4 regions of the Methylorubrum extorquens genome follow, and region 2 is predicted to be linked to each of the others. Evidence: riboswitches for the same ligand, from Rfam matches in the RefSeq annotation. Region 2 holds a riboswitch; each other region holds the start of a gene.

What was found. Region 2 has a riboswitch for cobalamin ahead of J2W78_RS21390 (CbtB domain-containing protein). Riboswitches for the same ligand answer to the same signal wherever they lie in the genome.
Region 1: linked by a shared signal. The riboswitch ahead of J2W78_RS22815 (TonB-dependent siderophore receptor) and the one ahead of J2W78_RS21390 (CbtB domain-containing protein) in region 2 are both predicted to bind cobalamin.
Region 3: linked by a shared signal. The riboswitch ahead of J2W78_RS15845 (TonB-dependent receptor) and the one ahead of J2W78_RS21390 (CbtB domain-containing protein) in region 2 are both predicted to bind cobalamin.
Region 4: linked by a shared signal. The riboswitch ahead of J2W78_RS20615 (TonB-dependent receptor plug domain-containing protein) and the one ahead of J2W78_RS21390 (CbtB domain-containing protein) in region 2 are both predicted to bind cobalamin.

The regions. Positions count from the first base shown of each region.
Region 1 covers NZ_JALJXF010000001.1:4,895,313-4,899,224, forward strand. Annotated here, with positions in the region: gene J2W78_RS22805 (YybH family protein) at 1-146, shown strand, start outside; gene J2W78_RS22810 (tlde1 domain-containing protein) at 283-1,464, opposite strand; cobalamin riboswitch at 1,909-2,117, shown strand; gene J2W78_RS22815 (TonB-dependent siderophore receptor) at 2,279-3,912, shown strand, end outside.
Region 2 covers NZ_JALJXF010000001.1:4,579,613-4,583,524, reverse strand. Annotated here, with positions in the region: gene cobW (cobalamin biosynthesis protein CobW) at 1-485, opposite strand, end outside; gene J2W78_RS21400 (DUF1636 family protein) at 482-889, opposite strand; gene J2W78_RS21395 (CbtA family protein) at 882-1,655, opposite strand; gene J2W78_RS21390 (CbtB domain-containing protein) at 1,685-1,864, opposite strand; cobalamin riboswitch at 1,906-2,106, opposite strand; gene cobU (bifunctional adenosylcobinamide kinase/adenosylcobinamide-phosphate guanylyltransferase) at 2,173-2,706, shown strand; gene cobO (cob(I)yrinic acid a,c-diamide adenosyltransferase) at 2,706-3,308, shown strand; gene J2W78_RS21375 (PAS domain-containing sensor histidine kinase) at 3,539-3,912, shown strand, end outside.
Region 3 covers NZ_JALJXF010000001.1:3,351,202-3,355,113, reverse strand. Annotated here, with positions in the region: gene J2W78_RS15845 (TonB-dependent receptor) at 1-1,426, opposite strand, end outside; cobalamin riboswitch at 1,548-1,747, opposite strand; gene J2W78_RS24755 (hypothetical protein) at 2,111-2,242, shown strand; gene J2W78_RS15840 (hypothetical protein) at 2,336-2,755, shown strand; gene J2W78_RS15835 (hypothetical protein) at 2,890-3,153, shown strand; gene ccmB (heme exporter protein CcmB) at 3,197-3,865, opposite strand; gene ccmA (heme ABC exporter ATP-binding protein CcmA) at 3,862-3,912, opposite strand, start outside.
Region 4 covers NZ_JALJXF010000001.1:4,417,785-4,421,696, forward strand. Annotated here, with positions in the region: gene J2W78_RS20605 (class I SAM-dependent methyltransferase) at 1-413, opposite strand, end outside; gene J2W78_RS20610 (NAD(P)/FAD-dependent oxidoreductase) at 557-1,450, shown strand; cobalamin riboswitch at 1,735-1,931, shown strand; gene J2W78_RS20615 (TonB-dependent receptor plug domain-containing protein) at 2,053-3,912, shown strand, end outside.

The DNA.
Region 1 (3,912 bases), 320 kb from region 2:
CGGCGATCCGCAACGGCGACCTCGCGCTGACCTTCGCGCGGCTGCCGAACGGAGCGCTTTCGGTCGAGTCGGCCCGCCGGCAATCGGACGGAACGTGGCGCTGGGCCATCGACCAACTCAAGCTCAAGCCCGTCGCCAAAGGCTGACGGGCTCACCGAGCCCCAAGTCAGAGGTTTCGAAAGGACGAGGCCTTTCGCGGGTCCAGGACAGAGCCCTGGTTGATGGGAAGCCGGGGCTCAGCCCCGGTATCCCGCCAAAGGGATGATCCCTTTTGGAAACCCGCTAGTCCGCGGAGGCCGAGCGGCGCGGCGTGGCGGTGCGCCGGCCCGCGAAGACGCCGGGGGCGGTGCCGGGCACCACGACCAGACGCCGGACCTGCCCGCTGAGATACGCCTGGAGGAAGCGGGTGTAGTTCCGGAACACGACGCAGCCGTTCGAGGCGCCGCTCGGGCCCAGCATGTAGGTGTGGGCGAGGATGCCGTCGCGCCCGTGGATGGCGGCCGAGCCGCCGACCGGGTTGAGGCGGATCGCCCGCACCCCGTGGAACAGGGCCTCGCGCTCCCGCAGATCGTAGACGCCGGGCGGGGTGGCGCCGCGCATCCGGACATGGACGTGGTCCGGGTTGTCCTGGGCGACGCCGAGGCCGGAATGGGCCTCCAGCACCTCGCCGCTCGGCAGCGTTACGGTGGCGGCGCTGATATCGTAGACGGCGACCCCCGGCTCGGAGACCGGGCCGGGCACGACGCGCCGCCGCGCCGCCGAATCGACCGCTCCGCTGTCGAGCCCGGCATAGGCCATCGCCTTGTCCGAGGCAGAGGCAGGCGCGGGCGCCGAGCCCGGCAGATCGAACATCTTCTCGAGGAAGTTGCGGTTGTCGGTAACGGCGGCGCTGAACACGCTGCGGGTCGGCTCGGTGGAGGCGCGCGCCGCGGATGCCGTGGCGATCCGAGGCGTCGCCGCCCGGGCGGTCTGCATGCGCGGCTCGTAGCGGAATTCGTCGGGCCGCCGCACCGGCAGTGGCACCGTGAGGGCGAGGCGGGCCGTCGGCGCAGCCGGGCGCGGCGTGACTGCGGGCGCGGCGTCGGCGGCTTGGTCCGCGGGGAGGGCGGCCAGGGTCGGGGCCGGCTCCGGCGCGGAAGGCTCCGAGGCGGGCGGCGCCCGGAAGGCGGAAGCCTGCGGGGTCCGCGGGACGAAGCCGCGTGACGCGGTGTCGAGAACGGGGGTGGGATCGAGCATCCAGGCCAGCGCGCCGGGCGCGGCCTGCACGGTCTCCGCCCCTTCGGTCTCGCCCGAGACCTGCGCGGTTTCCACGGGGGCAGGCGCGGCCCGATCCTGCGGTTGCAGCATCCCGGCGACCGCGAGACCGCCGAGGGCGGTCAACGCGAGCGCCGCGACAGGCGGGCGCCGGCGGCGGCGGATGACGGGCCGGGCGGAGCGGCTCTGGACGAGCTCAGCGATGTCCATTGCGGGCGGTACTCGACAACGCGGATCCCACACGGCCTCGCGCCGTCATCCCCGGCCTATCTGTGCCAGAATGACAAACGAGATGGCTTCGCCGATTAGGGAAGGATCAACCTTAAGCCTTCGTCATTGAACGGGATCTTGGTTAATCTTGCCTAAAGCTCGGTCCCGTCCTTCGAAAATCGTTCGATGCATCTTCTCGATGGCTGGTGCGCGCCACGAGGCGGTGAGGGGCCGGCCTCTCGACCCACCGCTAATTCGCGATCGACAGCCGACAACGAGGCCGATCGGACCGTCGCTATTGGCTCGTGTCCTCGCGTTCGAGCCGATGAAGAAAGCGCACCCGCCACGCGACTTGCTGCTGGACCCTTGTGCTCTGCGGGCCACAGACTGTGTGATGTTGTTACATTTCATTGTTCGGCATGTTGACCCTGCGCCGCATCGCAGCGAAGTTGCTGCGGCCAAGGTTCCCCCGGATGCATGTCCGAGGGCTAAGAGGGAATTCGGTAAGCCCGTCCGGGCGAGGCCGAAGCTGCCCCCGCAACTGTGAGCGGCGAGCCTCCGTCGCCGACGGTCACTGGTGCCCTGCACCGGGAAGGCCGAGATGGGGGCGCTGACCCGTGAGCCAGGAGACCTGCCTTGGCGCGACGATGTCCCCCGGGCGGGGTGCTCCGGCGGCGTGCCTGATCGGTGGGAGCGTTCCCTGCGCTCCCGGCGGGCACCCGCTCGGGCGCGCGTCCGAACAGCCAGAGCGCGCCTTGTGACAGTTCGGACGAGCCTCAACGCCATCGACGTCCCGATCCGGCGCCCGCATTGGATGCTCGCCGCGCTGCTCTGCGCCGGCCTGACCGTCCCGGAGGCGCGGGCGCAGGAATCGGTCACCCTGGAGGAGCTTGCGGTCGAAGGCGAAAGCCGGAGCCGGGGCGTCGGCAACGGCGCGCCCGATGGGCGGACGGCGGCGGCCGGCACGATCGGCCTGATCGGGCCGACGCCGGGCTACCGCGTCGACCGCGCGGTGAGCAGCACCAAGACCGATACGCCCCAGCGCGACGTGCCCCAAATCGTCACGGTCGCCCCGCGCGAGGTCATCACGGATCTCGCCGCCACCCGTGTCGATCGGGTCTTCAACTATACGCCGGGCGTGGCGCAGCAGAACAATTTCGGCGGCCTGTCCGTGTTCAGCTACGCCATCCGCGGCGTCACCACCTCCGAGATCTACAAGAACGGCTTTCCGCTCAACCGCGGCACGCCGCCCCCGCCCGACGCCCAGAACGTCGAGCGCGTCGAGGTGCTCAAAGGCCCCGGCGGCGGGCTGTTCGGGCGCAGCGATCCGGGCGGGCTCGTCAACATCATCACCAAGCAGCCAACCGTCGAGCGCTTCGTCGAGATGGGCGGGTTGTGGGACTCGTTCGGGCAGTTCCGCGGCACGGTCGATACCGGCGGCGCGCTGAACGAGGAGGGCACGCTCGCCTACCGCTTCAACCTCGCCGCCGGCCGCCAGGGCAGCTTCCGCGATTTCGTCGACAGCGACCGGCTGCTCGTCGCGCCCGTCCTGAGCTGGCAGATCACCCCGGACACGCGGATCACCGTCGAGACGGAGTTTCTGCGCAACCGCATCGTGTTCGACCGCGGCGTCATCGCCCTCAACGGGCGGCTTGGGCTCTTGCCGATCTCGCGGTTCCTCGGCGAGCCGGGCCAGAGCACCTATCAGACCAACAACACGATGCAGGTCCGCGTCGATCACCGCTTCAACGCCGATTGGCAGATGCGGCTCGCCACCCACTTCAACACCGGCACGCTGGAGGGCGAATCCGCCGAGATCCGCGCGATCGCGGCCGACAACCGCACCGTCTCGCGCGACCGCAACGTGCGCGATTACCGCTGGGACACGGCGATCGGCCAAGCCGAGGTGGTCGGGCGCTTCGACACCGCCGGCATCGGCCACACCATGCTGCTCGGCTTCGAGCGCGAGAGCACCGATAGCCGCGTGCTCTACCTGCGCTCGAACTTCCGCACGAGCCCCTACGCCATCGACATCTACGATCCGCGCTACGGCCAGCCGCTGCCGCCGATCACCATCCCACGCAACAACCTCGAACGGATCACCAACACCGCCCTCTACGCGCAGGACCAGATCGTCCTCACGCCCGAATGGAAGGCGCTGCTCGGCGTACGCTTCGACTTCTTCGAGCAGTCGTTCCGCGAGCGCATTCCGCGCTCCCAGGTCGATCAGACCTATTTCGCGGCAACCCCGCGGGCCGGCCTCGTCTACCAGCCGCTGCCCGAACTCTCCCTCTACGCCAATGTCGGCACGAGCTTCCGGCCCAATATCGGTCCCGATGCCGCCGCCGTCGCCGCCTCCGGGCCGTTCGCGCCGGAGACCGGCATCGGCTACGAGGTCGGGGCCAAGCTCGACCTCTATGGCGGTGCTCTGGCGCTCACCGGCACGGC
Region 2 (3,912 bases):
TCGACCGATTGGTCGGCCGCGCGCTGGTTGGCAAGCGCCTCGGGGTCCTCGGCGAACATCCCCGCGGCGACCGCCGGGCCGTCCACCACCGCGACCACGCCGTCCACGGTGACCCGCGAGCGGATCGCCGGCCACTGGAACGCCTGAACCAGGGGCTTGGGCAGGGCGAGGCCGGAGGTCTCGATCAGGATATGCTCCGGCGGCTCGGGCCGGTCGAGAAGCTTGGTCAGCGCCGGCACGAAGTCGTCGGCGACCGTGCAGCAGATGCAGCCGTTGGGCAGCTCCACCACCGAATCCTCGTTGCAGCCCTCGATGCCGCAGGCGGCGAGGAACGAGCCGTCGAAGCCGAGATCGCCGAACTCGTTGACGATGATCGCGAGCCGGCGCCCGCGGGCGTTCTCGACGGTGTGGCGCACGAGCGTCGTCTTGCCAGCCCCGAGGAAGCCGGTGACGATGGTGCAGGGAATCTTTTCGACGAGGCTCATGATGGGGTCTCCCCTCGGGCCGCCTTGAGCGGCGGGATGCGGGCCACGACGCCCTTGCGAAACGCCTCCGGCCGCTCGCGCCAGGGCACGACGCCGTCGGGGGTTTCGAGGTAGCGGCGCAGACCCGCCAGGATGGTACGGGCGGCGGTATCGGGGTCTTCGAGCGCGTCGAAGTCGCCGTAGACGTAGGTCCAGCGGTTCGGTGAGGCGACCGCCACGGTGCAGGGCCGCTTGCAGACCGAGAGGCACTCGGCCCCCTCGATCGTCAGGCCCGGCACGGGCGCGCGCCCGGCCTCCGCATGCAAAGCGGCCAGCAACTTGGCCCCGGCGCGTGGCTCGGAGGCATCGCCCGCCGCGCGGCAGGTGGTGCAGACCGACAGGATGGCGGTGTCCGAATCAGGCATTCGCGCGGGCACCCGCCTCGCGGCCGAACAGGCCCCAGGCCCAGCCATAGGCCAGCCCGATCACCGCCCAGAACACGAAGCCGATGGCGAGCGAGCGCGCGGCGAACTGCGCGGCCGTGGCCGGCGGCACCTGCGAGCCCACGGTGTCGATCGATTGCGGCGCGCCCGCGAGATGCGGCGCGACGATGAGGACGAGGCCGCCCAGGATCGTCAGCGGCACCCGCCGCACGGCGATCAGGTAGAGGCCGAGCCCGGTCGCCACCACCGTCATCAGCCACCACGCCTGGCGCAGCACGAGCGGCGCGGCGCCCATGCCCGGCAGTTCCGGCGGCAGGCCGATGGCGGGTGCCAGCGCCACCGCAAGGAAGCCGGCGATGCCGACGACGAGGCCGCCCTGCGGGGTCGGCTCGCGGCGAAGCGCCAGCATCACCGCCGCCAGAAGCAGCGCGTAGCCGACGCCGCCGACCAGCGTTGCGAGACCGGTGAAGGCCATGCGCTGCAGGCCCGGTGCGGGCTGCCACTCGTCGGCCTTGCCGTGGTCGTGCCCGCCCTCGCCGTGACTGTGCTGGGACGGCGCGTGGGCCGGTACGATCAAGGCGGCGAAGGGGGCGTCGGTTGTCGGTGTGAGGGCGGCATGCGCCCCCTCGCCCTCATAGGTCTCCGCTTGAAGGATCAGCGGGGAGGTCAGCGCGAGCTGAAGGCCCGTCGCGACGACGGACGCGAGGAAGCCGGCGACGAGCGCCGCCGACAGCAATCGGGTGATCATGGAACTGCTTGAAGCCGCTGGAACGCGGATCAGTGGCAGGGGAAGTTCTGCGCGTGGCGGAAATCGTGCGCCGCGTTGTGCAGCACGGTCGCCGGAGCGAAGCCCGCCACGAAGACGAGACCGAGGCCGAGGAAGGCGGCGACGAGAAGCGCGCGGGCGCCCTCGGCGGAGCGGGTGGTGGCCTGGGTCTGAAGGGTCGCAGTCGTCATCGGGTCACGGGCTCCGGCCGCCCCACCGGCGGCGTTCGAGAACAAAACTTCGCGGGACGGCAGGTCTCCTGGCTCGCGGCTGGTGTCGTGCCTGCCGCCTTCCCGGATCACCCGGTGGCTCGTGGCAGGAACTCGCCGCTTACAGTTGCGGGGGCAGCCGCGGAATCGAGGTTCTTGGAGAAACCTCTCACCGCATTCCCTTTTCACCCCGTTGCCGGGGCACCGTCACGGGCCGCTTGTAACGCGGAGCGGCCAGCCTTGCAAAGCGCCATTGCGTGAACGGACGCCCCCGGTGCAAACCGGCGGTCATGACGGAGGCTGCACCCGACCGGATGACCCTGGTGCTCGGCGGCGCGCGCTCGGGCAAGAGCGCCTATGCCGAGCGGCTGATCGAGGCCTGTCCGGCTCCTTGGCTCTACATCGCCACGGCGCAGGCCTGGGACGAGGAGATGCGCGTCCGCATCCATGAGCACCGGGCGCGGCGCTCGGGCTCCTGGCAGACCCTCGACGTGCCGACGGCCCTGCCGGAGGCGGTGGCCGCCGCGACCGGGCCGGTACTGGTCGATTGCCTGACGCTCTGGCTCACCAACCTGCTGCTGGCCGAGGCCGATCTCGAAGCGGCCACCGACGCCCTGGCACGGGCCTGCGCCGCGGCGCCGGGCCCGCTGGTGCTCGTGGCCAACGAAGTCGGCCTCGGCATCGTGCCGGACAACGCGCTCGCCCGCCGCTTCCGCGATGCGGCCGGGCGGCTGCACCAGCGGTTGGCGCGCGACGCCGACCGGGTCGTGCTCACCGTCGCCGGCCTGCCGCTGACGGTCAAACCCTCACGCGAGAATCCTTGATGACCGAAGACGATACCCGCCACCGCGAAAAGATGGCCAAGCGCAAGGCGGTGCAGGACGCCGAGGTCGCCTCGAAGAAGATCGAGAAGGGCCTGCTCATCGTCCATACCGGCCCCGGCAAGGGCAAGACGACCGCCGCGCTCGGCCTCGTGCTGCGCATGCTCGGGCGCGGCCACCGGGTCGGCGTGGTGCAGTTCATCAAGGGCGCCTGGGACACCGGCGAGGCCCGCGCGCTGAAAAACTTCGGCGATCAAATCGCGTGGCACGCGCTGGGCGAGGGCTTCACCTGGGAGACGCAGGACAAGGCCCGCGACATCGCCGCCTGCGCCAACGCCTGGGACACGGCCAAGACGCTGATGGCGGATTCCAGCATCCGCCTGCTCGTCCTCGACGAGTTGAACATCGCCCTGCGCTACGACTACCTCGACCTTGAGGCGGTGCTCGCGGACCTGGCCGCCCGGCGCCCCGACCTCCACGTCGTCGTGACCGGCCGCAACGCCAAGCCGGCGCTCATCGAGGCCGCCGACCTCGTCACCGAGATGGGCAGCGTGAAGCACCATTTTTCCGCAGGCGTGAAGGCGCAGGAGGGGATCGAGTTTTGAGTTCGCGCGTCGTCGCGCGATTCTGGATTCCAAACCCAATCTGATTGACGCGGCAAAGGGCTGCTCAGGGCGGAAAGCAGATGTTGATGCCATGACTGCGAGCGGACACGTCGCATTCATTGCATCGGAAGCGCACGAAACCAACATCGGTCAATTGACCTGGCCGACGGCGTCCGCCTCATGGATCCATGACGCAAGTTTCTGAGCCGTGGATCGGCCGCGAATGTGGGATGTCCGCCTACATCCGTGACCATGACTGGAGCGCGACGCCGCTCGGCCCGGTCGGGCGGTGGACGGAGCGTTTCAAGCTCATGGTCGAGCAAGTGCTCGCCAGCCCCCTCATATCGGGCCTCACCTGCGGACCCGAGCGCATCCTCGTCTATAACGAGGCGGCCGCGCGGCTGTTCGGGGACCGACACCCCGGCGCACTCGGCCGTCCCATGTCCGAAGCGTTCCCCGACACGTGGCCGGTCGTCGCCCCCCTCTACGAGCGTGTGTTCCTAGGGGAGAGCGTGCATGTGCCGGCTCAACCGTTCGACCTGGGCGGGAGCGAGGTGTTCGACACCTACCTGACGCCCATGCGGGACGAAGCCGGCGCGGTGAT
Region 3 (3,912 bases), 1.2 Mb from region 2:
CGGTGAGGAACGACAACCGGTCGGTCAGGAAAAGCCGATCCTCGGCGAAGACCGAAGCTTGGTTCGTGCGCGTGGCGTAGGCCGGGCTCGCCCGCCCTTCCGGCGGGAAGAAGCCGGGATCGTAGTTGTTCAGGGGCACGCTCGTCGGCGTTTCGGAGAAGGTGAAGTTGTTGGTGTGCCGGAAGCTCACGTGGTTCACGTCGAAGCCGGCCGAGAACGTGTTGGCTAACCCGAAAAGGGAACCGCGGAAGGTCGCGTCGAACCGATTCCCGACCTGTTCCTGGCTGTGGTAGATTTCAAGATAGTCGGAGCGGTCGACGAGGCCGGTTGTCGGGTTGAAGCGGTACTGCTCGACGTCGCGCCAATGCCGGCGGCTTTGAAGGCGGTAGGCGGTGTTGCGCACCGTCACGTCGGCCGAGGGGGTCCACTCCGTCCGGAACTGCGTCCAGTTGTCGGTCCAGGCGATCTTCGAATCGCGGACGTTGTAGTTGTTGAAGCGGATGGCGTCGGGGACACGCCCGTTCACCAGCGGCGAGCCCCAGTAGCGGGTGGGCTCCTGGTAGCCGAGATCGTGGCTGAGCGTGAAGGCCAGATCCGGATTCGCCTGGAGCGTCAGTGCGCCCGAGACCGCGAGGTTGCGGAAGTCGCCCTCCGGCGTGATCCAGCCGTCGGCACGGTTGCCGCTGACATTGAGGCGGTAGGCGAGCGACTCGCCGATCGGCCCGGTCGAGTCGACCGCCGCGCGGGCGATGCCGTCCTCACCGAGACCGAAGCGCGCGACGTTGAGCGGCGTGAACAGCGGCTTCTTCGAGACGACGTTGACGATGCCGCCGATGGCCCCGTCCCCGTAGAGAACCGAGGCCGGCCCGCGCAGCACCTCGATCCGTTCCACGTTCCACGTGTCGAACGGGAAGGTAACGGTGTTGGCGCCGACGTAGAGCCGGGTGCCGTCGAACAGCGTCTGGATCGAATTCTGACCGGCAAAGCCGCGGGCGGTGAAGAAGCCGAGTCCATTGCCCGGCGAGCCGAAGGCCGTGATGCCGGTGCCGTTCTGCGACACGGCTTCCAGCACGCTGGTCTGACCGCGCAGACGGATCGTCTCGCCCGAGATGATGTCGAGGCTTGCCGGTGTTTCCAGCGGCGTGAGACCGAGACGGCTCGCCGAGCGCGATGGCGTGCGCAGGTTGAGGCCGACGGGCGAGGACTGCGTCAGACTCGGCGTCCGCAGGGCCGCGGCGGCCTCCGCTCCGACGGCGTCGGCCGGCGCGTTGGCGGGCAAGCCGATCCCGGTACCGCCTTGCACCGCGATCTCATCGAGATGCGTCAGCAGTGCCTGAGCCCGAACCGGGCCGGACAGTGTGAGCGGGAGGGCGGCGACGGCGGACAGAAGAGACCAGCCGCAGGAGCGGCGGTGAAGGGGGGACATGATGGAAACGAGGCCTCGGCAGCAACGGTGGCACGTCACCGCGACCGAGGCCGATCCGCTGCGGGCCACGAGCCTTCAGCGTCTCGACACCTGCTGGGACACCCCGCCCGGCATGGCTCGCGTGTGACCACGGCTGACGGCAGGTCTCCTGGCTCACGGGTCGTTGTCCCCCATCGTCTTCCCAGGCGAGGCATGCCCAGTGACGTGGTGATGGAGGGCTCTCCGCTCACAGTTGCGGGGGCAGCCGCGGGATCTGGCTCGAAAGCCCTCCACCGCGTTCCCTTTTGATCCCTTGCGGGAACCGTCAACGGTCAAGCTATCGCCAAGGCTGCGCATCGGTCAATGCGCCCGTCGCCCGGGGTGCCCCGTTGCGAGGGGCGATCCACAATCGCGGATCGGGCCTGTGCGCAGGGGCGCATGGCAGCCAAAAAGAAAAAAGGCCGCCCCGAAGGACGGCCCGAAGTCTAGGGAGGAAACGCCCAAGAAGGGCTGCAGGACCGCGACGCCATCGCGATCCGGCATGGCCATGATTTCTCAGGTTGCAGTGCACAAAGCAATCGCCGACGCGTCGGATCGGGCATGCATTTGTCGCATATGTTCGGCTCCGATCTCATCAGCTCAGGCGGAGCCATTCGGCTGCCCAAGGGTTTCGGTGCTCCGAATGCCCGCTCATGGATGCCAGATATGCCCCGTTGGATGTTCGTGTTCCCCGTCGCGCTGATGATCCTTGCGGGGCTAGTCGTCTTCGCCTTCACGCTGACCGGCCCGACCGACAGCCAGAACACCCACGCTCCCGAGACCGGACAGACCCGCTGACATCGCCGATTCCCGGAATGCGCCGTCCCCTGATCGATTTCGGCCTGCAAATTGCGAAGTTTGCGCGGTCACAATCGTGCGGTGGGGTTCTCCATGCGAGTCGAATGCGTTTTCATCCTGAGCGGCCTTCTGCTCCCGAGCGGCGCTCACGCATTCGAAGCGCATGCGGACGCAGCGGCCTTCGCCGCCGCGGCCCGTCACCATGTCGGTGAACGCGTCACGCTCGATCATTGCCACCTCGTCCACGCGACCGACGACGAGATCACCTGCATCGGCCTGTTGCCGGAGGATGCAGCGGGCAATATCCGCTTGGCCGGCAAGCTTCTGATCCGGATCGCGGCCGCGGAGACGCAAGGCCGCACACGTGCCCTCGAACTGTGCGCCGGTGGCGCTCTCGGCGAAGCCTGCGAGGTGAGCGTGGCGGGCGAGGTGTTCGATGCCTCTCCTTCGTTCGGGCTCGGCGAAGCCCATCTGATGGGACTGCGCGAAGCGACGATCTGCTGGCCTGACTGAATCCGGAGAAGCGCTGCCGAGCTTGATCTTGATAGAACGGTGCTCGCGAGAACCGATAGTGAGCCAGCTTCCGGCGGTGGATCGGCATGAACCCTCAGGGGTCTAGTGCGTTCCAGCTCCAAGGGAGTTTGCCGATGATCACACGTCTCTCGTTTGCCGCGGTTCTGGTCGCGGCCCTCGCCACATCCGCTGCCGCCCAAGGGCCGGCGCAGACCGGTACCGGTGGTGGTCCGACCTCGACCATCTACGCACCGAACACCTCGGCCGTCGGTCAGACCATGCCGCCTCCCGGGGCGGGCGGTGCGACTCGTGGCTCGGGAAATCCCGATCGCGAGAACGCCATGGAGAAGAAGAACGACAAGATCGACACCGGGATCTGCATCGGCTGCGATAAGTAGATCCGGCGAACCGAGACGCAGCCTCCCGAGCGCCGCGCCAGGGTCACTCCGACCAGCGTAGCGCGGCGGCGGCGGCCAGGGTGCCGACCACCGCCGCGATCAGGCTCAAGGCGGCCAGCACCGTCAACGGGGTCGTGAACGGCACCGTGCCGCCCACGGCAGCCTCGGCCGCTGAGACCCCGAAGATCAGAGTCGGCACCATCAGCGGCAGTACGATAATGGCCAGGATCAGGCCGCCCCGACGGATGGTGGCGGTCAACGCCGCGCCGACGGCGCCGATGAAGGCCAGGGCCGGCGTGCCCAGGGCAAGCGTCAGGGCCGTGGCACCCATGGCCTTCGGGGAGAGTGCCACCAGCAGGCCGAACAGCGGAGAAGCGAGCGCCAGAGGCAGACCAGTGGTGAGCCAGGAGGCCAGAACCTTGGCCAGCACCACCAGCTCCAGCGGCACCGCGGCGGCGGTCATCAGGTCGAGGGAGCCATCCTCCTCGTCCGACTGAAACAACCGGTCGAGACCGATCAGGGTTGCAAGCACTGCCGACAGCCAGAGAATCGCGGGGCCGATCCGCGACAGCAGGTTCATGTCGGGGCCCAGCGCGAAGGGCACCAGCACCACGATCATCAGGAAGAAAACGAGCGACAGCGCGCCCGAGCCCCCGACCCGGGCGGCCAGTTTCAGATCGCGGGCGAGGAGGGCGGAGAAGGCACGGATCACAGCCAATCCTCTGCCTGGTACGCCGCCTCGGAGACAGCGTCGGATGT
Region 4 (3,912 bases), 160 kb from region 2:
CGGCGCAGATGCTCGAACGTCCCTATCGGATCGTCGAAGAACATCACCCCGAACCGCGAGAACAGGATGTCGAACGCGCCCTCGGGCAGCGCGACGCTGCCGGCGTCGGCCAGCTGGAACATGGCCGGCATATCCCTTGGCGCGAGGGCGCGAGCTCTGCCGATCAGCGGTTCGGATATGTCCACGCCCAGCACGTGCCCCTTCGCGCCGACACGGGCGGCCAGAGCGAAACTCGATGCGCCAGCGCCGCAGCCGACGTCGAGCACGTGCTCGCCCGCCGCGGGCGCGGCGGCTTCGAGAGCGGCCTTACCGAACGGAGCCAGCATGGCTTCGAGCCGGGCTTGGTAAGCGACCCAGCGCCCCCCGTCCTGACCCTTCCAATCGGCGGCCTGAACGGCATCTCGCTCCGCCATGTCAAACCCTTCTCGAAAAATAAATTGCGTTCAAAATTTATATTCTTATAAAGTCGGCGAACGCAAGCCAAAGGGGAAGGCCGCCGAAGCGGTCGCGCGCCAGACTTGGCCCCCCCGCCATTCGCGACGCGGAGCTCATCACCATGGATGATGTGATCATCATCGGCGGCAGCTTTGCCGGCCTCGCCGGCGCCCTGCAGCTCGGCCGTGCCCGCCGCAAGGTCACCGTTCTCGACACCGGCCTGCCGCGTAACCGCTTCGCTGGCCATTCGCACGGCCTGCTCGGCCACGACCACAAGCCACCATCGGACATCCTGGCCGAGGCGCGCCGGCAGTTGGCGCGCTACCCCACGATCAGGCTGGTCAGCGCGCGGGCCGACAGCGTTTCCGGAGCCATCGACGATTTTTCCGTCCTGACCGGCGATGGCGAAAGCCTCGGGGCGCGCCGCCTGATCCTGAGCTATGGCGTCGCCGATCAAATGCCCGCTGTCCCGGGCTTTGCCGAAGGCTGGGGCAAGTCCATCGTGCCATGCCCCTATTGCGACGGCTTCGAGGTCGCGGGCCGGCACTGGGGCCTTGTCTGGTCCGGGCCCCAGTCGAACAACTTTGCCAAGCTGTATCGCGATTGGACCGACACGTTGACGCTCTTCGCCGACGGTCACGACATCAAGCCCGACATCCGCGCCAGTCTGGCGAGCCGCAACGTACCTGTCGTGGATGGCCGGATCGTCGAGGTCGTGAATCACGGGGGCGATGCTGCCGGCGTCATTGTCGACACCGGCCTCCATGTCCCGGTCGACATCCTGTTCGCGCATCCTCGCAACAAGCCCTCGGCACGCCTGCATGAAACACTGGGCCTCGCCACGGTCGACACGCCCGGCGGCATCGCCCTCAAGGTCGACGAGCGCCGCGAAACCAACGTGCCCGGCATCTACGCCGCCGGTGACCTCGCCACCCCCGGAATGCCCTCAGTCACCCAGGCATCATCGCAAGGTGCGATGGCGGGCATCTTCGCCCAGCAATCGATGGTGGTTTGAGAGCGGCGGTGGATGCCGCTTAAACCCCGCTGCCCACCCGAAGCCTGTTGCCAAACTCCAGGAGTCTCGCACCGCTTCCTGCGACCGGGTGGTGTGCGCCGCCATCCACCGCGGCAGCAGCTTTCGATGCGTGCGGCTACTCTTCTTGTGTAAGCAGACCTTCGTGAGATCGGATGCAGAGGTCCGCCAATGGCGCGAAGCCGTCGTTCAGCGGGTGGATGCTGTTCGGCACGAAGACGGAGGAAGTCCGGGCTTCGATTTCATTGACTCGACGCGCGGCCCTGAAATAACACTCGCTTGACGGTTCCCCTCGGGGATCAAAAGGGAACGCGGTGAGGGCGAAAGCTCAATGCCGCGGCTGCCCCCGCAACTGTAAGCGGCGAGCCTTCCGCCACCATGTCACTGGGCAGCCTCGCCCGGGAAGACGGTGAGAGGGCAGCGACCCGCGAGCCAGGAGACCTGCCGTCAGTCGTGGTCACACGCGAAACGCGTCGGGCGGGGTGTCCTGGCGGGTGTCGAAGCGGCGTGATCCCATCGGGACGCGAGCGCCGAGGCCTCGTTCGCGGTGACGTGCCACTGCCGTTGCCCGAGGCCCTGTCGCCGTGCCCCATCTCTGCCGATCCGCGCTTCGCGGAGCGCTGGCTTTGTCCTGCGCCCTTCCCATCCTCGCCTGCGCTCCCGCCGCGGCCCAGCAAACCGCCGCCCCCTTCGCTGCCGCCCCGGCCGGCGTCGAGACCACCCTCGACGAAATCTCGGTCGCGGCGACCGGCGTGCCGACACCGACCGCCCAGGTGGGATCGAGCGTGACCGTGCTGACCGAGCGGACACTCGAACAGCAGCAGCGCCGCACCGTGCCGGACGCGCTCCAGCAGGTGCCGGGCCTCAACGTCGTTCAGACGGGTGGTCCCGGCGGCCAGACCTCCGTCTTCATCCGAGGCGCCAACTCCAACCACACCAAGGTGCTGATCGATGGCATCGACGCGACCGACCCGTCGAACGGCAACGGGTCGTTCGACTTCGGCCAACTCCTGACGGACGACCTCGCGCGCATCGAGGTGCTGCGCGGCCCCCAGAGCGGCCTCTACGGCTCGGACGCCATCGGCGGCGTGATTTCCTTCACGACCAAGCGCGGCGAGGGGCCGGCGCGGGCGTCGCTGCGCCTGGAGGGCGGCTCGTTCGGGACCTTCAACCAGTCGGGTCGGATCAGCGGTGCCGAGAACGGCTTCGACTACTCGGTCTCGGTCGCCCATTTCCGGGCGGCCGCAACCCCCGTCACGCCGCCCGACCTCGTGCCGTTCGGGCGCCCGATCCATCCGAACTTCTACGACAACGAGACCGTCTCGGCGAAGTTCGGCTACCAGTTCACCGACACGTTCCGCATCAACTCGGTCACGCGCTTCATCAACTCACGGCTGCTGCTGACCGGCGACGACTTCAGCACCTTCCCGGCGGCACCCGCGGCCTTCCGCAGCGAGGCGGCGGTCCAGCAAATCTTCACCCGCAACGAGGCCGAGTGGACGCCGTTCGCCGGCTTCCACAACATCCTCGCCATCAACTACTCGAACCTGTTCAACCGGCAGCAGGGGCCTCTCGATCCGCTGGCGACACCCGACGGGACCACGGGCTTGGGCGAACGGACACGCTTTGAGTATCGCGGCGACTATCTGCTCTCACCCGGCAACATCGTGTTGTTCGGCGCCCAGCGGGACGAGGAGAGCCTGTTCACGACCTCGCCGGGCTCCGTTCCCGACTCCTTGCGGGCGAGGAACGGCAACACCGCGGGTTACGGCGAGGTGCAGCTCACGCCGTTCAACCGCGCCTTCCTCGTCGCCAATCTCCGCCATGACGAGAACGACCAGTTCGGCCCGGCCACCACATTCCGGGTCGCACCGAGTTACATCTTGCCGTTCACGGACACGCGCCTGAAGGGCAGCGTCGGGACGGGCTTCAAGGCGCCGACGCTGAGCCAACTCTACCAGAGCTTCCCGGCGTTCAACTTCTTCGCCAACCCGAACCTCAAGCCCGAGGAGAGCCTCGGCTACGATGCGGGCTTCGAGCAGCCGCTCGGCGACCGGGTTCTGGTCGGAGCCACCTATTACCGCAACGACTTCACCAACCTCATCAACACCAACGCGAGCTTCACCTCGAACGAGAACGTCGGCAAGGCCGTATCCTACGGTGCGGAGGCGTTCGCCTCGGTCCGGTTCACGGAGACGCTGTCGGGCCGCGTCGATTACACCAACACGGTCACCAAGAACGAGATCACCAACCAGGAGCTTCTGCGCCGACCGCGACACAAGGGCAGCGCCACGGCGTTCTGGAACCCTTCGCCGGGCCTGAGCTTCAGCGGCACGGTGATCGTGCTCGGTTCCTTCGTCGACGGCAACCGGGACTTCTCCGTTCCACGCCTGAAGAACCCTGGCTTCACCCTCGTCAACCTCGCGGTCAACTACGATGTCAGC